DNA from 4 places in the Pseudomonas sp. S35 genome. Region 2 is predicted to be linked to each of the others. Evidence: predicted binding sites of a transcription regulator. Region 2 holds the regulator's gene; each other region holds the start of a gene.

Region 1 (5,259 bases), 2.2 Mb from region 2:
CGCGGATGCATCCGGGCGCTTCATGCGCCAGGAGATCCAGTCTTACGTTGACAAGCACTTCAAGTAGCCTTCAAGTAGCGAGAATGCTCCACGCGCAAAAAGGGCGGGCCGGTTATACCGAGCCCGCCCCTTGAGCAGATTCACATTGCCAGTCACTCGAACTGCTGGCGATTCTCCGGGGTAATCAGCTGGAACGGCACCCAGATAATCGGCGCCTCCAACCCATCGCCACGGGCCAGATGAACAGCCGCCTCAACCGCCCCGCTCGCTTGACCCACGGCATCCTGGAACACACTGACCGCCATTTTCCCATCCGCCATGAGCTTGAGCCCATCCGACGTACCGTCGATGCCGCCGACCCAGTAATCCTTGGCCTGTTTGCCGGCCTTCTCCAGGCCCATGATCGCGCCGATTGCCATCTCATCGTTATTGGCGGCGACAATCGAGAAATCGACGCCCTGCTTCACCCAGTCCATGACCACCGTGGCGGCCTGGCTGCGCTCCCAGTTGGCGACTTTTTTCTGCACGACTTTCATGTCCGGGTATTTGGCGACGACTTTCTCGACGTCCTCGGTGCGCATCAGGGAAGACGCATTGGCGGGGTCGCCGACCAGAATCACCACGTTGCCCTTGTAGCCGGCACGGCGCGCCAACTCTTCCATCTGCATCGTGCCTGACTCCAGTTCGTTGGAACCGACAAACGCCGCGCGTGCGGTGAGCTTTTCAGGCGATGGGTTACGGTTGACGAACACCAGTGGAATATTCGCTTCACTCGCCAGGCGCATCATCTGAGCCGTGCTCTTGCCATCGACCACGGCCACGATAATCGCATCGACTTTGGAGTGGATCAGGTTGCGGAACTGGCGCATCTGCAATTCAGCATTGTCCTGCCCATTCTCCATAAAGATATCGATATCCATCGCCGCCGACTTTTGCTGCACGCCATTGCGCAGCAAGGCCTGGAAATTATCGTCGTACTTGGCCATCGCCACGCCCACCAGCGGCGTGGCCGCCTGGGCCTGCCCACTGGCCAGCAACGCCGCCCCCAGGAAACATCTCAACCATGCGTTCATTTTCTAGCTCCCGAGGATCAAACGCTGAATTGATGAAGCAATTCACGCTGCACTTTGGCCATGCTCGACAAGCGCTGGCTGCTGCTGGCCGATTGTTCGGCGCCTTGCGCGGTCTGCTGTGCGGAGTCATTGATCTGGATGACCATGCGGCTGGTCTGCGCCACCGTAGCGCTCTGCTCCTCGGTGGCGGCAGCGATCTGAATATTCATGTCGCGAATCGTGCCCACCGCCTCACTCATCGAGTGCAGCAATTCCCCGGCACCGGAGGCCAGGTTCACGCAATGGCTCGATTGCAGCTGACTTTCGTTCATCACCTGGACAACGGAGTGAATCGTTTCCTGCATTCGCCCGATCATGTCCTGGATTTCGCTGGTTGAGGTCTGGGTGCGACTCGCCAGGGAGCGCACCTCATCGGCGACCACGGCAAACCCTCGGCCCTGCTCGCCCGCGCGCGCCGCTTCGATGGCGGCATTGAGCGCCAGCAAGTTGGTCTGTTCGGCGATGGTACGAATGGCAACCACAATGCCCTCGATCGTGTGGCCGTACTTCTGCAACTCGTCGGTGACTGCTGTGGCTTTGTTCACCTGCTCGGCCTGACGGCGAATATTGACGATGGTCTCGGCCACACGCTCCTGCACCTCGTTTGTGAGGTCACTGGTGTCGTCCACCGCCTTGCGGGTGTCCTGGGCGCGCCGCGCGACCTCTTCGACGGTGCTTTCCATTTCAGTCATGGCCGAGGCCGCCGAATGCAACCGGTCCTTTTGTTCATCCACCACACGGGTAGTCTGCTCGCTGTTCAAGGCATTGTTGTCCGCCGTGGTCGCCAGGGCGTCGGCGGAGCTGATCAGCTCACGGAAGGTTGTGCGCAGGGCAATGGTCAGCTCGTTCAGGTAACCGCCCAGTTCTCCAAACTCATCCTTGCGCGAGACGTCGAAACTGACGCGCATGTCCCCCGCCGTCAGTTGTTTGAGCACCTCGCGGAACGCAGCCAGCGGCCGGCGCAGGCTGAACGCCACCCAGAGCCCGATCAGCACCGCGGCCAGCACTGCCAGTACACAGGCGATCAACAACAGGCTGCGGCTGGTGCCAATGGTGGCGTTGGCAGCGTCCCTGGCTTGATTGGCGACCTCAAGGGATTGGCTGCCAAACTCGCCAATCTTGCCAAGGGTCGATTGCAGCGCGGCTTCCACCGCATTGCGTTGCTGCATGACCTGGGCACCCAGTGTTGCCTCTGCCTGGTAGGCATGGAACACACCGTCGGCTCCGGTCAGGTCCGTGAGCAGGCGATTGACCATCACGGCGGCAATCCGTCCACCTCGTGGGTCGACGGCCAACAACGCCTGAAGGCGTGTGCTGATGACTTCGTCCTGCAGGTTCAGCACCCGTTGCAGGGTCTCGATGGCGGGCGTGGCAGCATGCGCCGCCAGGCCGTCATAGGATTTGTTGACTTCCAACAGCAGCTTTTCAGCTGCCGCGACCTGTTGGTTATCGCCGGCACTGCGGGCGCGGGCAATCTCGTCACGCAAATAACCCGTCAACTGCGAAGCCTGGCTACTGCTGTAGCCTTGCAGCACACGCGTCAGCGCGAGTTGCTGCACATGCTCACGGTGCGAGGCCATCAGGGTTTGCGCCTGTTCGGCATAGGCGTTCACCCACTGGCGCTGTTGAGCGAGACTGGCCTTCAACTCGTCCCGGTCGACGACGTACACCGCGGTGCTGTCGAGTAACCGATTGAACTGGTCGAGGCTATCGGTGAACGCTTGCTTGCCGGCGTCGATCTGCTTGAGATCGTTGCTGATCAGTATGGCCAGCAACGCCTGATTGGCGCGCAGGATATGCACATAGAGCTCACTGGCCGCGCGACTCAACGGTGCCGACTGGCCGGTGATAATGCCCAGGCGCTCACTGATGGAATGGGTGCTTTGATAACTGATTCCGGCCATGGCCAGCAGCAACAGCACAAGCACCGCAAAGCCCCCGATCACCCGCTGTAAAATGGTCATGGCTACCCTCTTTAATTATTTTTGGTGAGGCTGTCTGGAGCATGGGCGTACGTCGAGGGAGACTGCTCGCAACGCTAAGGCATATATCGGCCGGGAAGCAGGAACCTTGAAGGGTCAATACACAGATTGGTCGCCGTTATCGCAGCCACCGATAGGTACTCGGTGGATGGCTACGCTTGCATGGCTCTAACCAAATATCGGCACCGTCCCGGAGGGTGAACGCCGGTCCCCCGCGTCCGACAATTGGCGCTCAAGCTCGCGGATGCGCTGTTCGCCTTTGATCAGCGCCTGTTCGCTCGTATGGACCGAGTAGTAACCCAGGTGCAAGTCATAGGGATGGGGCACCGCCGACCCCACGACCAGCACTGCCCCCTCGACCTCTGAAACGAGACTCGTATCTGGCGTCCGACTCATTGAAATCTAAAGGGTTTCCGTCATTCCTAAAACAGGAATGGACTTGATTCTGGACTTGTTTTTAAGCTGTATCAAGAACAAAAGAAGTAGCAACTCCAAGCCACGCTGTCGAGTTCTATGGACAGCCAATCGAGGGGAGCAGTGAATAGATTGCCGATACCTGAATGGTAAAGACAGGCCAGGCCTATCAAGGGGAACCATTCGTACGCCTGGGCTCATTCGTTCTTGAACAGCGAGCTGCGGATGTCAGTTGCCCCAGCCTACCACGCCCTTGATCTCGAGGAAGTCGTGCCCCCCCCCCAAGCCGCGCACTAGCCGCCATTGCCAGACTGCTTGTAACCACCGAAGGTCGCAAAGATATCCCCGCTCGCATAGTTCAGCCGAACCGGCACGCATGCGCCCCGCCACTGCGCGGGCATGCTGGGTACCACTTGACTGCTAATAGGCCGCCAGGCCTTAGACGGTGTCGTTGGCAATTTCGATGACCTGCTCTTCATTGTCATAGGGAATGATCGCCAGCACCGGGTCGAAGATTTCCTTACGAGCAACGGTCATCTGCGCGGTCAGGATACTTCAATTACCACGCAGTGCAGGGTTGCTCCAAACAACCTAGCGATAATGTCGGCGTCCAAGATTACTAAGTGAATCGCTGTGCCACCCAATCATTTTAGTGCCAAGCCCGACTCCGAGAAAACGAACTCAACATGTACCCTCGATTTGGAACCGTAAAAAATCTTTGTATAAACATATAAATTATCGACTGATATTTTAGTGCATTTCTAGAAATGAAAGGGACGACTTCGAAAGGAAGCGCAAGCCATATAGGCATTGTTCATTTACTGGAGGGGCTGTCCTTCTACACAGGAGGAACCGCCATGCACGTAAACTATAGCAATGATGATTTAAACCCCTTTACAAAATTATTCTATCGCCCTATAGAGGCGGCTATACGCTGGTGTAATCTGATGCCCTATGAAAGCCAGATTCTCGAAGCAGAATGGAACCACCCGGAGTTACTTTCACTGACTTTCCCCCAATGGCCATGTCTTCCAGCTAACACCGAAAAAATCTTCGATGCCATCCTTAATCATGAGCTTCCCTACGGTATTTTCGGGTCGCCAACTACTTCAGACAACCTCCTCGACCGTAGACTTCTTACCGTGAGGCACATAGACCTTAAATGGTGGATGTTTCATTATTACCCAGATCAACGGCCAGCATTTTTATTCGGCGGGGTTTCAGCGGATAACCAAAAAATTAGCATTAGTACTTACTTGACGTTAAAAGCAGATCGAGACGCGTTAGAAATAGAGCTGGACACGATCAAGACGGCGTACCGTGAGCTTATGGAGCAGCTAAAGACCGTTGGCATCGAGCAAGAAAACCTACTGTCTTGCCCTGCGAAAGGATGCCCTGAAAGATAGAGAACTCGACCTCATTCGCAAGACGGGCTGGACCATCATCGATTGCACTTCATCATAGGCTTTGTTTTTTCGACATTTGCTGACGCAATCTCGCACCGGGTAATTTCAGGAGGATAACTCCAGTGCTGCGCATCGATAACCTTCCCTCAAGCACCCGCTGGATTATCCGCCAGGCGATGCCCGACGATGTTCACGCATATTGATCGAACTGGATACCTACGCAACTTCCCTCTGCACTCGTCACGTCTTTATCTATGAAGCCGTCTTTCGTCAGCAGTGCCTGATAGCAATCGATGCCGGACATTGCGTAGGCTATCTGGTACTCACTCACGACTTCTTCAACCA
Region 2 (5,259 bases):
CGAATCAACGTGACGCTCACCCTTGCGCAGGATGTCGAACACGTTCTCGGCGATGTGGCAGCACTCCACCAGCTCATGGAGCTGGAGGAAGCCGGCGCCCCCTTTTACAGTATGAAAACCGCGAAAAATTGCATTGAGCAGGTTCGCATCATCCGGTCGGCTTTCCAGCTCGACCAGTTGTTCGGACAGTTGCTCTAAAATTTCGCCGGCCTCTACAAGGAAATCCTGAAGGATCTCTTCATCGGCGCCGAAGCTCATGTGGGTGCTCCTTAGAAGCCTAAACTGGATAACAGGTCATCTACGTCATCCTGACCTGACACAACGTCTTCACGTTTATCGGCATGAATCTGCGGACCTTCACCCTTGGCGAGATGTTTTTGTGGATCTTTTTCAGAGAGGATCGCTTCGCGGTCATGTTCGATGCCGGCAAAACGGTCGACCTGGCCAGCCATGAGTACCAATTTGAGCAGGTTGCTTTCCACTTCGGTGACCAACTGGGTCACACGCTTGATCACCTGACCGGTAAGGTCCTGGTAGTCCTGGGCCAGCAGAATGTCATTGAGGTTGCTGGCAACCGTGCGGTTTTCCTGCTCGCTGCGTGACAAGAACCCTTCGACCCGACGGGCCAGCTCACGGAACTCTTCAGCCCCCACTTCCCGGCGCATGAAGCGGCCCCAGTCGTTGCTCAGGGCTTGGGCTTCAGTGGCCATGCCATTGACCAGGGGCGTGGCGTTTTCCACCAGGTCCATCGTGCGGTTGGCCGCCGCCTCAGTCAGCCTGACCACGTAGGACAGGCGTTCGGTGGCGTCAGTGATTTGTGAGATTTCTTCGGCCTGGGGCATATGCGGGTCAATCTGGAAATTGACGATCGCACTGTGCAGCTCGCGTGTGAGCTTGCCCACTTCCTGATACAGGCCGCGGTCACGGGTCTGGTTGAGCTCATGGATCAACTGCACCGCGTCGCCGAACTGGCCTCTTTCAAGGCTGTCGACCAACTGGTGAGCATGTTTTTTCAGGGTCGACTCGAAGTCTCCCTGTGACGTTTCTTTATGCTCCATAGCTCCCCCGCGATGGCATTAGCCGTGGATGCGTTCGAAGATCTTTTCGATCTTCTCTTTCAAGGCCTGTGCAGTGAATGGCTTGACCACATAACCGTTGACCCCGGCCTGGGCGGCTTCGATGATCTGCTCACGCTTGGCTTCGGCGGTCACCATCAACACGGGAAGGCTGCGCAGCTTTTCGTCGGCGCGCACGTGGCGCAACAGGTCGATACCGGTCATTCCCGGCATGTTCCAGTCCGTTACCAGAAAGTCGATGCTCCCGCTGTTGAGGATCGGAATTGCCGTCAGGCCGTCATCCGCCTCGACCGTGTTTGTGAACCCAAGGTCACGCAACAGGTTTTTTATGATCCGCCGCATCGTTGAGAAGTCATCAACGATGAGGATTTTCATGTTCTTGTCCAATTCGACCTCCAAGCAGTCTTAAACGCGCCCAGCACCTGGACGCGCCATTTCAATCAACAGGCATTACACAAAAAGGACTGCTGGGAACACCACGGGTCGAACCCGCGAAGGCCAATCACCTTCGCGGTATCGCTTCGCAGTGCCCCCACACCGCCTGTCAGCGCGCTCGCCACTCTCCCAATCGCCCGCGCAAGCGGGCTGCGCATTGGCTGTGCAACTGGCTGACACGCGATTCACTGACCCCCAGGACCTCACCGATTTCCTTGAGGTTCAGCTCTTCGTCGTAGTACAGCGCCAACACCAACCGCTCGCGCTCGGGCAAGTTGGCAATGGCGTCCGCCAATGCGCCCTGGAAGCGTTCATCTTCCAGGTCGCGCGACGGCTCCATGTGTGCGCTCGCGCCGTCCTCGTGCAGCCCTTCGTGTTCGCCGTCCTGCAACAGGTCGTCGAAACTGAACAGGCGGCTGCCCAAGGTATCGTTCAAAATCCCGTAGTAATCGTCGAGACTCAATTGGAGTTCGGCCGCAACTTCGTGATCTTTAGCGTCGCGACCGGTTTTTGCTTCAATTGCACGAATTGCGTCACTGACCATGCGCGTATTGCGGTGCACCGAACGCGGCGCCCAATCGCCTTTACGCACCTCATCGAGCATCGCGCCACGGATACGGATACCCGCATACGTCTCGAAACTCGCGCCTTTGCTGGCGTCGTATTTGGTCGACACTTCGAGCAGGCCGATCATGCCGGCCTGGATCAGGTCCTCGACCTGCACGCTGGCGGGCAGGCGAGCCAACAAGTGATAGGCGATACGCTTGACCAGCGGCGCATAGCGCTCAATCAACTCACCCTGGCTGTCACGGGCAGATTTCTTGTAGGCGTTGTAGCCGTTCGCTGTCATAGCACCGGTCCTGCGCTCGTCTGATGTACCAATCGCTCGACGAAAAACTCCAGATGCCCCCGAGGGTTGGCGGGCAACGGCCAAGTATCGACCTTCTGGGCAATAGCCTTGAACGCCAGTGCGCATTTGGAACGAGGGAACGCTTCGTAGACTGCACGCTGCTTTTGCACAGCCTTGCGCACACACTCGTCGTAGGGAACTGCGCCGACGTATTGTAAGGCGACATCGAGGAAGCGATCCGTGACCTTGGTCAACTTGGCGAACAGGTTGCGCCCTTCCTGCGGGCTCTGGGCCATGTTGGCCAGCACGCGGAAGCGGTTCATGCCGTAGTCACGGTTAAGCAGTTTGATCAGGGCGTAGGCGTCGGTGATCGAGGTGGGTTCATCGCAGACCACCAGCAACACTTCCTGCGCGGCGCGCACGAAGCTGACCACGGACTCGCCGATCCCGGCGGCGGTGTCGATCACCAGCACGTCGAGGTTGTCGCCGATATCACTGAAGGCCTGGATCAGGCCGGCATGTTGCGCCGGGCTCAGGTGCACCATGCTCTGGGTACCGGAGGCGGCCGGCACGATGCGGATCCCGCCAGGGCCCTGGAGCAGCACATCGCGCAGCTCACAGCGCCCCTCGATCACATCGGCAAGGGTATGTTTGGGCGTCAGTCCCAGCAGAACGTCGACGTTCGCCAGCCCCAGGTCAGCATCCAGCAGCATGACGCGACGGCCAAGCTCTGCCAGGGCCAGGGACAAATTCACTGACACGTTAGTTTTCCCGACGCCACCTTTGCCGCCGGTCACCGCGATCACCTGTACGGGATGCATGCTGCCCATTTTATTTCTTTACCTTGTCTTGCTTAGACGCAGGCTACATGGCTTGGCCGCGTGAATCGCTTGCAGACCATCGATGTAGGTACATTTCACGGTGTTCATCCTGACTTCAACCGACCCGTTTTGCCGGGTGGTGGTAGAGGTCGGCGAACATATCGGCCATCGCTTCCTCGCTAGGCTCTTCTTGCATTTGCACGCTGACGGCGCGGCTGACCAACTGATGACGGCGCGGCAGATGCAGATCATCCGGGATCCGCGGCCCGTCGGTCAGGTAGGCAACCGGTAGTTCATGGCTGATAGCCAGGCTCAACACTTCGCCCAGGCTGGCGGTTTCATCCAGTTTGGTCAGGATGCAACCGGCCAGGCCGCAGCGCTTGTAGCTATGGTACGCAGCGGTAAGAACCTGTTTTTGGCTGGTGGTTGCAAGCACCAGGTAATTTTTCGACTTGATGCCACGCCCAGCCAGGCTTTCCAGTTGCATGCGCAACGCCGGGTCGCTGGCTTGCAGGCCGGCGGTGTCGATCAACACCACGCGCTTGCGCAGCAGCGGGTCGAGCGCGTTGGCCAGGGACTGGCCCGGATCGACGTGGGTCACCGGCACATTGAGGATACGACCCAAGGTCTTGAGCTGTTCCTGGGCACCGATGCGGTAGCTGTCCATGCTCACCAGCGCGATGTTATTGGCGCCGTACTTGAGCACGTAACGCGCGGCCAGCTTGGCCAGGGTGGTGGTCTTGCCCATGCCGGCAGGGCCGACCATGGCGATCACGCCACCCTCTTCCAAGGGTTCAATTTCCGGGGTGACGATCATCCGCGCCAGGTGCGCCAGCAACATGCGCCAGGCTTGGCGAGGTTCGTCGATTTCGGTGGTCAGGGCCAGCAGGTCGCGAGACAGCGGACCGGACAGGCCGATGCGTTGCAGGCGGCGCCACAGGTTGGCCTGTTGCGGCTTGCTGCCTTGCAGTTGTGTCCAGGCCAGCGAGCCGAGCTGCACTTCCAGCAGTTCGCGCAGGCCATTGAGCTCAAAGCGCATCGAATCAAACACACGCTGGTCGACGGCGGCGGCCGGGGCTGGCGCGGCAGGACGCGGCGGTTCGATGAAGGTCGGCTCAACCAGGGGCTCGGCAGCCGTCAGCGGCAGGCCGGCAAACAACTGGCGATTGGTGGTGGCATCGCTGTCGCCACGCATGCTCAGTTCGGCCTGGGCCGAGACGATACGCGAGGCGGTCTTGCGCAGCTCGTCTTCGAGCTCCATGTTCGGCACGCGTGGCGCCAGCGCCGAGGGGGTGTAATCCAGGGCAGCCGTCAGCTCGACACCGCCGGCAATACGACGGTTACCGATAATCGCGGCGTCGGCGCCCAGTTCATCACGGACCAGTTTCATGGCCTGACGCATATCGGCGGCGAAAAAACGCTTCACTTGCATAACCCACTACCCTCAGCCGTTGGGCCCTACTGTCGCGACGATAGTCACTTGCTTGTTGTCAGGAATTTCCTGATAAGCCAAAACGTGCAAATTCGGTACTGCCAGGCGTCCAAACCGCGACAACATCGCGCGGACCGGGCCGGCCACCAGCAGAATCACCGGTTGGCCTTGCATCTCTTGGCGCTGCGCGGCGTCGATCAACGAGCGCTGCAGCTTTTCAGCCATGCTTGGTTCCAGCAGAACGCCCTCTTCCTGGCCTTGTCCTGCCTTCTGAATACTATTGAGCAATATTTGTTCCAACCTTGGCTCCAAGGTGATCACAGGCAGCTCGGAGTCAAGCCCTACAATGCTTTGCACGATTGCGCGGGACAATCCGACGCGCACCGCAGCCACCAGCGCGGCGGTATCTTGACTCTTGGCGGCATTGTTGGCGATGGCCTCGGCAATGCTGCGGATGTCGCGCACCGGCACCTGTTCGGCCAGCAGCGCCTGCAGCACTTTGAGCAATTGCGACAGCGACAGCACGCCCGGCACCAGTTCTTCGGCGAGTTTTGGCGAAGCTTTGCCCAGCAAACCCATCAATTGCTGGACTTCTTCGTGGCCGATCAGCTCATGGGAGTGCTTGTACAGAATCTGGTTGAGGTG
Region 3 (5,259 bases), 2.3 Mb from region 2:
TGTAGCCCAGCTTGGGCACCAACTCGGTCTGGCCGGGCTGGGTCGAACTGTATTGCAGGTAGTGGCTACCGTCTTTGCCGACCTTGACCAGGTCACGGTTGACGTAGACGCCGTTGGGGTCGCGGTTGTCCTTGAAGCTCTTGCCCACGCCGTCGGGGCTGTTGCCCTTGAACAGGCGAATGGTCTCGGAGTCGTAGCCGAAGAAGTAGCCGTCCTTGCCGTAACCGGTATTGGAGAGCAGCTTGACCACTTCGGCACGCGCCGCGGTATCACCGGGAGCGGCCGCGTCGTAGAGCGGCTTGATGGTGCTCATGGCCACTTCCACATAACTTTGCAGCGTGGCCTTGGCATCATTGAGCAGGCGCTGGCGGGTTTCATCGACTTCGTTGCGCGCCTGGCCCTGGAGGATCCACACAGTGGTCAGGCTGATCACCACGGCAAACAGCAGCACCGGCACGATCGCGAGGGACAGGACTTTGGCCTTCAAACTCAGACGCATGGCTTTTCTCTCTTATTAGGCGACTTGAGAGGTTATCGGCCACTTGCATGGGTTCTGTAGGCCCCACGCTCACTACAAAAACCCCATCAGTTGGGATCAGAGGGTCATCGCGGCCAGCCAGCCAAACGCCAGCAATGGCAGGTTGTAGTGCAGGAAAGTCGGCACCACGGTGTCCCAGATATGGTGATGCTGGCCGTCGATGTTCAGGCCGGAGGTCGGGCCGAGAGTGGAGTCCGACGCCGGCGAACCTGCGTCGCCCAGCGCGCCCGCCGTGCCGACGATGCACACGATGGCCATCGGGCTGAAGCCCAACTGCACACACAGCGGCACAAAAATCGCTGCCAGGATCGGCACTGTGGAAAACGACGAGCCGATGCCCATAGTCACCAACAGCCCCACCAGCAACATCAACAACGCACCGACCCCACGGCTGTGGCCGATGAACGCCGCCGAGGTTTCCACCAGCGAGCGCACGTCGCCCGTGGCCTTGAGCACTTCGGCAAAACCTGAGGCGGCGATCATGATGAAGCCGATCATGGCCATCATCTTCATGCCTTCGGTGAACAGGTCGTCGGTGTCGCGCCAGCGCACGATGCCCGACACCGAGAAGATCAGAAAGCCGGCCAGGGCGCCGATGATCATCGAGTCCAACCACAGTTGAATGATGAACGCCGAGGCAATCGCCACGCCGGCCACCAGCAGGGTCAGCGGGTTGTACTGCACCGCCACTTGCTCGACGCGTTCAATTTTCTCCAGGTCATACACGCGTTTTTTGCGGTAGCTGATGAACACCGCCACCAGCAGGCCGACCACCATGCCCAGGGCCGGCAAGCTCATGGCGTGGGTCACGTTGACCTGGCTGATGTCCACACCGCTGCTGGCGACGTTGGCCAACAGGATCTGGTTGAGGAAGATATTGCCGAAGCCCACCGGCAGGAACATGTACGGCGTAATCAGGCCGAAGGTCATCACGCACGCAATCAGGCGGCGGTCCAGTTGCAGCTTGGTCAGCACATAGAGCAGCGGCGGCACCAACAGCGGGATGAACGCAATGTGAATCGGCAAGATGTTCTGCGACGCGATCGCCACCATCCACAGCAGGCCGATCAACAGCCACTTGACGTGGCTGCCGCCGCTGGCGTCCTGGCGGTCCACCAGCAACAGGGCCTTGTCCGCCAGGGCGTGGGCCAGGCCAGACTTGGCGATCGCCACCGCGAAAGCGCCGAGCAAGGCGTAGGACAACGCCACGGTCGCACCACCGCCCAAGCCGCCATTGAAGGCTTTGAGCGTGGCCTCGATGCCCAGGCCACCGGTCAAACCGCCCACCAGGGCGCCGACGATGATGGCGATGACCACATGCACGCGGGACAAGCTGAGCACCAGCATGGTGCCGACCGCGGCGATGACTGCGTTAATCATGGTTACCTCAAGCAGAAACTTAAAAAACAGGCATGCCCGCGCCCAGGTGGCCATCAAGTGGCAACCCGCGTGCAGGCTTCAAGGAGGTCTTATTAGAGGGCGCGCACTTTGCAGCAGCTGGAGCCGCATGTCAAAAAACGACGCCGATTCTGGATTTCAATTGATTGTTTGAATAAAGAAGCCCTCAAAGCAGCCGATAACCTGGGTCTATATGTTTTCAGGTTAAGGATGTCCCGATGTCGCTCAGGCAGCTCTCCATTCAATGGAAAATCACCCTGCTCGCCGGCCTGTGCCTGCTGGGGATCGTGACCCTGTTGGTGGGGTTGTCGCTGTATCGCATGGCGCAGAGTTCGGAGCAGGTCCAGGCGTCCAGCATGCAGATGCTCAACACCTCCGCCCAAGCGCGCATCGAGGCCCAAGGCGAAGCGCAAGCACTGGGTATTCGTCGGCAGTTCATGGACGCCTACCAATACGGCCACGGGTTTTCCCGCCAGGTACTGTTCCTGCGTGAACAGGCGGAAAAGCGCTTCCTGGACGCCTTCGACACCCGCGAAGACCTGACCCGCCAGGTCAAGGCCGCGTTGCAGGCCAACCCTGACCTGCTGGGTATATCCCTGGTGTTCGAAGCCAACGCACTGGATGGCAAGGACGAGTTGTTTACCGATCAGGCGGAGCTGGGCAGCAACGACAAAGGCCGCTTTGCCTTGTACTGGTCGCAACCCACGCCGGGCACGCTCACTTCGATGGCGCTGCCGGAAAGCGACATGGCCGACACCCGCATCGGCGCCAGCGGTGAGCCCGCCAATGCCTGGTTCACCTGCCCGCGCACAACGCTCAAGCCCTGCGTGATCGAACCCTACTTCTATATGATCAACGGCCAGAACGTGCTGATGACCAGCATCGTGTTCCCGCTCACGGTCAACGGCAAAGTCATCGCGTCGCTGTCGGTGGACATCAACCTCAACAGCCTGCAGGCCGTGAGCCAACAGGCCAGCCAAAAACTGTACGACGGCCAGACCCAGGTCAGCATCCTCAGCCCCACCGGTTTGCTGGCCGGCTACAGCGCGGATGCCACTCAGTTGAGCAAACGCCTGGATCGGGTCGACACCGTCAGCGGCGCGCAAGTGCTCAGCGCGCTGGCCAGTGGCCCACAGACCCACAGCCTGCGCACCGACCATCAGTTGAAGGTGCTGGCACCGTTCGCGCCGATTCCCGACGGCAAGCGGTGGGGCGTACTGCTGGATGTGCCGGAACAGGTCTTGGTCGGCCCCGCCGAAGCCCTAAAGGCGCAGCTGGATGCTGACAATGCCCGCGGCACCCTACTGGAACTCGGCCTGGGCCTGCTCGCGGCGGTCATCGGCCTGGCCCTGGTGTGGCTGATGGCCCGCAGTGTGACGCGACCGATCCTCGGCGTGGCGCACATGCTCGAAGACATCGCCAGCGGCGAAGGCGACCTGACCCGGCGCCTGGCCTACGACAAACACGACGAACTGGGGCAACTGGCCGGTTGGTTCAACCGCTTCCTCGACAAGCTGCAACCGATCATTGCCGAGGTAAAACGCTCGGTGCAGGACGCCCGTGGCACCGCCGACCAATCCGCCGCGATTGCCACCCAGACCAGCGCCGGCATGGAGCAGCAATACCGCCAGGTCGACCAGGTGGCGACTGCCTCCCATGAAATGAGCGCCACCGCCCAAGACGTGGCCCGCAGCGCGGCCCAGGCCGCACAAGCCGCACGGGATGCCGACCAGGCCACCCGCGAGGGCCTGACCGTGATCGACCAGACCACCACCAACATCGGCCACCTGGCGGCAGATATGAGCACCGCGATGGCCCAGGTCGAAGGCCTGGCCGCCAATAGCGAGAAAATCGGTTCGGTGCTGGAAGTGATTCGTGGCATCGCCGAGCAGACCAACCTGCTGGCACTCAACGCCGCCATCGAAGCTGCCCGCGCCGGTGAGGCCGGCCGTGGTTTTGCGGTGGTGGCCGATGAAGTGCGCAACCTTGCGCGGCGCACCCAGGAGTCGGTGGAAGAAACCCGCCTGGTGATCGAGAAACTACAAAGCGGCACCGAGGACGTGGTCGGCTCCATGGGCAATAGCTATCGCCAGGCCCAGGGCAGCGTCGAACAGGTCGGCCAGGCCGTTACCGCCCTGCGCCAGATTGGCGATGCGGTCACGGTGATCAGCGACATGAACCTGCAGATCGCCAGCGCCGCCGAGGAGCAAAGCGCAGTGGCCGAGGAGATCAACAGCAACGTGGCGACCATTCGCGATGTGACCGAGTCGCTGTCGGAACAGGCCAATGAATCGGCGCGGGTAAGCCAGGCGTTGAACAGTCTGGCGAATCAACAGCAGGGGTTGATGGATCAGTTCCGCGTCTGATCTGAATCAGCCGTAGATACCGTCTTGACGCTCACCGGGCAACTGCAAGTTAGGGTCGTAGCAGTTGCCGAGCGCAAACGAGGCTGCGTTGGCGTCCCCGCGGGTCGCGGGGTGTCAATACGTCCGCTACGGGTAGCCAGATCTAGCGGTGCGGTAACTCGATCAGCACCTTGAGCCCACCCAACTCACTCTCCTGCAACTGCAACACCCCGCCCCACACCTCGACGATATCGCGCACGATACCCAGCCCCAGGCCATGGCCGTGAATCTGTTCATCCAGGCGTGCGCCCCGGCTGAACACCTGGTCGCGCTGGGCCTCGGGAATACCCGGGCCATCGTCTTCCACCGCCAGCAGGTAACGGTGCTCAGTTGCAGCGACCGTCAGGCGCACTTCGGCATCCGCCCATTTGCAGGCGTTGTCCAACAGGTTGCCGAGCAGTTCCAGCAGGTCTTCACGGTCCCACGGCAGTTGCAGGCCTGGCGCGACGTGGTAGCTGAGGTCCAGGTGATCACCGTGGATCATGTTCAGCGTGGCTAGCAAACCGGGCAGTTCTTTTTCACAGTCGAACAAGGCGCCCGGCAGGGTTTCGCCGGCCAGGCGTGCGCGGTTGAGCTCCCGGTTGAGGCGTTGTTGTACCTGCTCCAGTTGGTCGCGCAGCAGTTTGCTCAGTTCGGGGTGCCCCTTGAGCGCCTCGCTCGACGCTGCGCTCAACAGCACCGCCAGCGGGGTTTTCAGCGCATGGCCGAGGTTGCCCAGGGCATTGCGCGAGCGTTTGAGGCTGTCTTCGGTGTGGGCCAGCAGGTGGTTGATCTGCGCCACCAGCGGCTCCAGTTCCAGCGGCACTTGGGTGTCGAGTTGCGAGCGCTGGCCCTGCTGCAACTGGGCGATCTGATTGCGCGCCGTTTCCAGCGGGCGCAAGGCTCGGCGCACAGTGACCCGTTGCAGGATCAACACCA
Region 4 (5,259 bases), 460 kb from region 2:
GGCTGAAGGCGATGGCTGGTTTGTTCGCAGGCTAAAAATGTGGGAGGGGCTTGGCCCCTCCCACATTTTTTACAGTGTTGTGTCAGAACAGTTGGGTGAACAGCCAGTAGAGGCTGCCTGAAAGCACAATCGCGGCCGGCAACGTCAACACCCACGCCATCGCCAGGTTGCGGATGGTCCGCATCTGCAATCCACTGCCATTGGCCACCATCGTCCCCGCGACACCCGATGACAGCACATGCGTCGTCGACACCGGCAAGCCATACATATCCGCCGCGCCGATGGTCAGCATCGCCACCGTCTCGGCCGCAGCACCCTGGGCGTAGGTCATGTGGGTCTTGCCGATCTTCTCGCCCACCGTCACCACGATACGCTTCCAGCCCACCATAGTGCCCAGGCCCAGCGCGATCGCCACGGCGATCTTCACCCATAGCGGAATGAAGCGCGTAGCACTGTCGATCTGCTGCTTGAACAGTTGCAGCTTGTCTTGGGTGTCAGCGTCGAAGTCGCCGACCTTGGCCTTGTCCATCAAGCGAATGGTTTCGCTGGTCAGGTACATGTCGTTGCGCACGTTGCCGACGGCTTCGGCGGGGACTTTGGCCAGGGAGCCGTAGCCTTTGACTTCTTCACCGATAAGCCCTGTGAGCGCGGCGAGAGCCGGTACCAGTTCCGGCGTGGCTTCCTTGGTACGTACGTAGGTCGACAGGACCGGGCGCGGGTCTGCCGCCAACGCCTGCGGCGCGGTTTTCATCAGGGCGACCTGGGTCACTTCGGCCACCGCCGCGAATTGCAACGACTGTTCGGCGGGCATGGTGCGGTTCAGGGCATAGGCCATCGGCAGCGTGCCGACCAGGATCAGCATGATCAGGCCCATGCCTTTTTGCCCATCGTTGGAGCCGTGGGCGAATGACACGCCGGTGCAGGTGGCGATCAACATGCCGCGAATCCACCAAGGCGGCGGGGTGTCGCCTTTGGGGGCTTTGTACAGCGAGCGGTTTTTCACGAAGGCGCGCAGGGCCAGCAACAGCAAGGCTGCAAAAGCGAAGCCGATCAGCGGCGACAGCAGCAACGCGTAACCAATCTTGGTGGCCTGGGCCCAATCCACGCCGCTGGTGCCGTCACGCCCGTGCATCAACGCATTCGCCACGCCGACGCCGATGATCGAACCGATCAGCGTATGGGACGACGAGGCTGGCAACCCCAGCCACCAGGTGCCCAGGTTCCACAGGATCGCGGCAATCAGCAGGGCGAAGATCATGGCGAAGCCGGCCGAGGAGCCCACCTGCAAAATCAGCTCCACGGGCAACAGGGCGATGATGCCGAACGCCACCGCGCCACTGGAAAGCAGCACGCCGAGGAAGTTGAAAAAGCCTGACCACACCACCGCAAAATGCGGCGGCAGCGAGTGGGTGTAGATCACCGTCGCCACCGCGTTGGCGGTGTCGTGGAAACCGTTGACGAACTCGAAACCCAGGGCGATTACCAGCGCCACGCCCAGCAGCAGGAACGGCGTCCAGGTGGTGACCACCGTGCCCAGCTCCTTCATGTCGTGCATCAGGCTGTAGGCGGTGAACAACAGGCCCATGGCGAGCACGGCGAAGAAAATGATCACCGTCACCAGGCCGGGTTTCTTGTCCAGCCTGGGTTTGGGTTGGGTGTGTGAGGCGGTCAGGGAAGGGGTGGCCATGCCGGAGCATCCAGGTAATGAAGGATGCTGTTCATAGTCATTGCAGAATGTTACAGCGATGCTGCCGCACGTCAGTGTTTAGTCAATCAGGTGCGCGATTGGTCTGTCGGGCAGCGCACACAGGCGCAAAACTCACAGACACCACTGATCCCTGTGGGAGATGTCAAGCTCTAGCGAGGCTTCGATGGCGGCGCAGGGCTGGCAGACGTGTTGGCTGACACACTGCCATCGAGAGCAAGCCCCCTCCCATAGCTGATCTCATTTCAGTTTGAAAATTTGCGGAACGCCCAGCGCCCGGCGATCAGCGTGAAGGTCGCGACCAGCGCCACCAGAATCCAGAACCCCTCCGGGTCCTGGGACAGCGGCACACCGCCCACGTTCATCCCGAAAAAACCGGCGATGATATTGATCGGCAGCGCCAGCACCGTGACCACCGTCAGGGTGAACAGGGTGCGGCTGCTTTGTTCATTGAGGTTGGCGGCGATCTCTTCCTGCAACAACTTGATGCGCTCGCCCAGGGCCGTCAGGTCGTTGATGATCAGTGCGAACTCCTCGGTGGATTTGCGCAGCTCTTTCACGTCGTCCTTTTGCAGCCATTGTGGCGGGCGGTTGAGCAGGCGTAGCAGCGAGCCCGGCTCCAATGCCAACAGGCGTTGCAGGCGCACCAGTACCCGGCGGGCGGCACCCAGTTCGGCGCGGTTGGTGGATAGGCGCGAGGAGAGCAATTGGTCTTCGATATGGTCGACGCTGAGGCTGGTCTTGCGCACGATCTGCGTCAGCACTTCGCCCTGGTCGCGCAGCAAATGCACCAGCAGTTCCAGCGGCGAGCGAAAGTGTTCGCCGGCCTTTACCGACGAACGCAACTTGTCCACCGAGTGCAGCGGTTGCAGGCGCGCGCTGATCAACAGACGGCTGCGGGCGCATACCCACAGCGTGGAAATATCCGATGAGACCATGCTGCTGAAGTTGAACACCACGTCGTTGACCACCGCCAGCAAGGCTGAGTCGACGTGTTCAATGCGCGTGGAACGCGAGCCCTCGTGCAGCGCTTCAAAAAACTCTTGCGGCAGTTCCAGGTGCGCCTGCATCCAGCGCTCGCACGCGGCGTGGGCCAGATTCAGGTGCAGCCACAAGAACTCGTCCGGGTCTTGCGGTTGCTTCAACGCCGCCAGAGCAGTGGCTGAGTCAATCTGCTGACCCTTTTCACCAGGGCGAAAACGGAAACCGTAAAGCAAGCCAAACAGATCGGAGTCCTGATGGCTGTGGTCAATGCTGTGGTTCATGGAGGCTCGCAGAGAAAAGGCCTGTAGGACATTTCACAGGTCGCGTGGCGAATGATTACAGGGTTGTTTGACATTTTTATGACAATTTTTTGTTTATTTCGCTTTGGTGACATTTTATTGACCAACTGTCGAAAACCCTTAAAGAAGGCTCTAGTCCGGCCGATTCAGCGCATAACAACCGTCAGGGAAGCGCGGTGCCTTTGTCGACAGGGAGGTCAAGGCGTGCAGACGCTATTTACCTGTATCGAGGCTTTTCCCCGATGAATGTTTTGCGAACCTCCTTGAGAGCACAAATCCTCTCGCTGCTCGGCGGCAGCTTGCTGGCGATATTGTTGATCGCCCTGGCCTGCTTCAACTTCCTCTCCAATGGGGTGCAGAGTTATCGCAGTTTGATTGATGGGCCGTTACTCACCTCGCAGCTGATCGACGAGGCCAACCTGCAATTCAAGGTGCAGGTGCAGGAATGGAAAAACGTGTTGTTGCGTGGCAAGCAGCCTCAGGACATGGAGAAATATTGGGGCCAGTTCCAGGATCGCCAGCGTGATGTGCAGGGCATCCTCACGCGTCTGGTGACCCAGACCCGCAGCGACGCACCTTTGAGCCAACGCATCGAAACCCTGCGCCAGGAGCACCAGCAACTGGGCGTGGCCTATCAGAAGGGCCGCGATGCCTACGTGGCGGCGGGCGGTGATGCAACGGTTGGCGACACGGCAGTCAAAGGCGTGGACCGCGCCGCCAGCGAGCAGATGAGCGCCCTGGTCAGCGACTTGCGCGCTCAAGGCCGGCAGCAAGCCCAGGCCATCAGTGCCTATGCCGAGCGCACCGTGCTGGTGGGCCTGGGAATCATGTTGCTGTCCGGCGTGTTGATCGGCCTGTTCAGCCTGTGGTTGATCAACCGCAACCTGATCCTGCCGATCCGTGGCTTGATCGACTACGTGACCCAACTCAGCCACGGCCGTTTTGCCGAACCCGTGGCCAGCCGTCGCCAGGACGAACTGGGCCATCTGGCCGCCGCCGCGAATACCTTGCGCGACTTCCTCGCCGAAACCTTCAACCGCTTGCAGCGCAGCGCTACCGACCTGGTCAGTGCCAGCGGCGAGTTGAATGCCATCGCCGGGCAGATGGCGACGGGCACCCACGAACAATTCAACCGCACCGACCAAGTGGCCACGGCCATGACCGAAATGTCGGCCACCGCCCAGGAAGTTGCACGCCATGCCGCGAGCGCCTCACGTGCGGCGGACGAAGCGGATCACTCGGCCCGCGAAGGCGGTGAAGTGATGCAAGTGACCATTGCCACCATCGGCCGGATGCGCAATGAAATCCTCAACACCGGCACCATCATCCGCCGCCTGGAAACCGACAGCGTGCGCATCGGCAAGGTGCTGGAAGTGATTCGCGGCATCGCCGAACAGACCAACCTGCTGGCGTTGAACGCGGCGATCGAGGCGGCACGCGCCGGCGAGGCTGGCCGTGGTTTTGCGGTGGTGGCCGATGAAGTGCGCAGCCTGGCGCAACGCACGGCGGCGTCGATCATCGAGATCAACCAGATTATCCAGGCGGTACAAACCGGTGCGGTGGGTGCGGCCGAGGCGATTGTCAGCGGCCAGACGTGCAGCGACGAGAGTGTGGAGAAAGTCACCCAGGCCGGTGCGATGCTTGCGCACATCACCCAAGCGGTGGAAGCGATTCGCGACATGAACCGTCAGATCGCCACGGCGGCAGAGGAGCAGACTTCGGTGGCCGAGGACATTTCGCGCAATATCACCCAGATCACCGAGGTGGCCACGGCCAACCTCAATAACGTGCAACGCACCGAAGCGGCGAGCCATAACCTGCGTGGGTTATCCGGCGAGTTGAATGAAGTCACGGCGCGCTTGGGGGCCTGATCGGGCATAAAAAAACGCCACCCTGGGTGGCGTTTTTCTTGCGCTTCGGATCAAGTGTCTTGCTTGTCTTCCAGCACGGCGCCGGTCTTGGCGTCGAGCTTCACATCCCACTTCTTGCCGGTGGTGTCAGTCATTTCGACTTCGTACACCAGTACACCGTTTTTGTGATCCAGCTCGGTGTCGGTGATGCTGGAGCCAGGATGTTTGGCCAGGGCGTCTTTGTTGAGCTGTTCGAAAGGTTTTACCGCGCCGGACTTGAGCAGGCCTTCGATCTGGTCCGGGCGAACATCAGCTTGGGCCAGGCCGGCAGTCAGGGTCATGGCAGCGGCGGCGAACAGAGTGGTCAAGGTTTTCATGCTGTGTATCCTTCTTCGGTGAGCTGTTTAAGTGGCCTCAGGTT

Evidence for each region. Region 2 encodes FliA, which starts transcription of late flagellar genes. Its sites were predicted from a motif close to CTAAAGTTTNNNNNNNNNNNGCCGNTAA; they were not measured.
Region 1: a site for FliA is predicted at 3,160-3,187, ahead of PspS35_RS11150 (methyl-accepting chemotaxis protein). Genes of this name have one in related genera too.
Region 3: a site for FliA is predicted at 2,091-2,118, ahead of PspS35_RS10790 (methyl-accepting chemotaxis protein). Genes of this name have one in related genera too.
Region 4: a site for FliA is predicted at 3,109-3,136, ahead of PspS35_RS22810 (methyl-accepting chemotaxis protein). Genes of this name have one in related genera too.

What each region holds. Positions count from the first base shown of each region.
Region 1 covers NZ_CP019431.1:2,439,765-2,445,023, reverse strand. Annotated here, with positions in the region: gene PspS35_RS11160 (sugar phosphate isomerase/epimerase) at 1-67, shown strand, start outside; gene PspS35_RS11155 (substrate-binding domain-containing protein) at 153-1,073, opposite strand; gene PspS35_RS11150 (methyl-accepting chemotaxis protein) at 1,091-3,076, opposite strand; gene PspS35_RS11145 (hypothetical protein) at 3,263-3,442, opposite strand; gene PspS35_RS30275 (aldehyde dehydrogenase family protein) at 3,947-4,045, opposite strand; gene PspS35_RS11135 (hypothetical protein) at 4,366-4,914, shown strand; partial or broken gene PspS35_RS11130 (GNAT family N-acetyltransferase) at 5,091-5,259, shown strand, end outside.
Region 2 covers NZ_CP019431.1:4,629,442-4,634,700, forward strand. Annotated here, with positions in the region: gene PspS35_RS20625 (chemotaxis protein CheA) at 1-258, opposite strand, end outside; gene PspS35_RS20630 (protein phosphatase CheZ) at 270-1,058, opposite strand; gene PspS35_RS20635 (chemotaxis response regulator CheY) at 1,077-1,451, opposite strand; gene fliA (RNA polymerase sigma factor FliA) at 1,621-2,361, opposite strand; gene fleN (flagellar synthesis regulator FleN) at 2,358-3,191, opposite strand; gene flhF (flagellar biosynthesis protein FlhF) at 3,298-4,614, opposite strand; gene flhA (flagellar biosynthesis protein FlhA) at 4,627-5,259, opposite strand, start outside.
Region 3 covers NZ_CP019431.1:2,363,414-2,368,672, reverse strand. Annotated here, with positions in the region: gene PspS35_RS10800 (methyl-accepting chemotaxis protein) at 1-499, opposite strand, end outside; gene PspS35_RS10795 (Na+/H+ antiporter NhaC family protein) at 596-1,915, opposite strand; gene PspS35_RS10790 (methyl-accepting chemotaxis protein) at 2,155-4,302, shown strand; gene PspS35_RS10785 (sensor histidine kinase) at 4,445-5,259, opposite strand, start outside.
Region 4 covers NZ_CP019431.1:5,087,289-5,092,547, reverse strand. Annotated here, with positions in the region: gene PspS35_RS22825 (biotin-dependent carboxyltransferase family protein) at 1-35, shown strand, start outside; gene PspS35_RS22820 (inorganic phosphate transporter) at 83-1,687, opposite strand; gene PspS35_RS22815 (transporter) at 1,951-2,970, opposite strand; gene PspS35_RS22810 (methyl-accepting chemotaxis protein) at 3,231-4,859, shown strand; gene PspS35_RS22805 (PepSY domain-containing protein) at 4,910-5,215, opposite strand.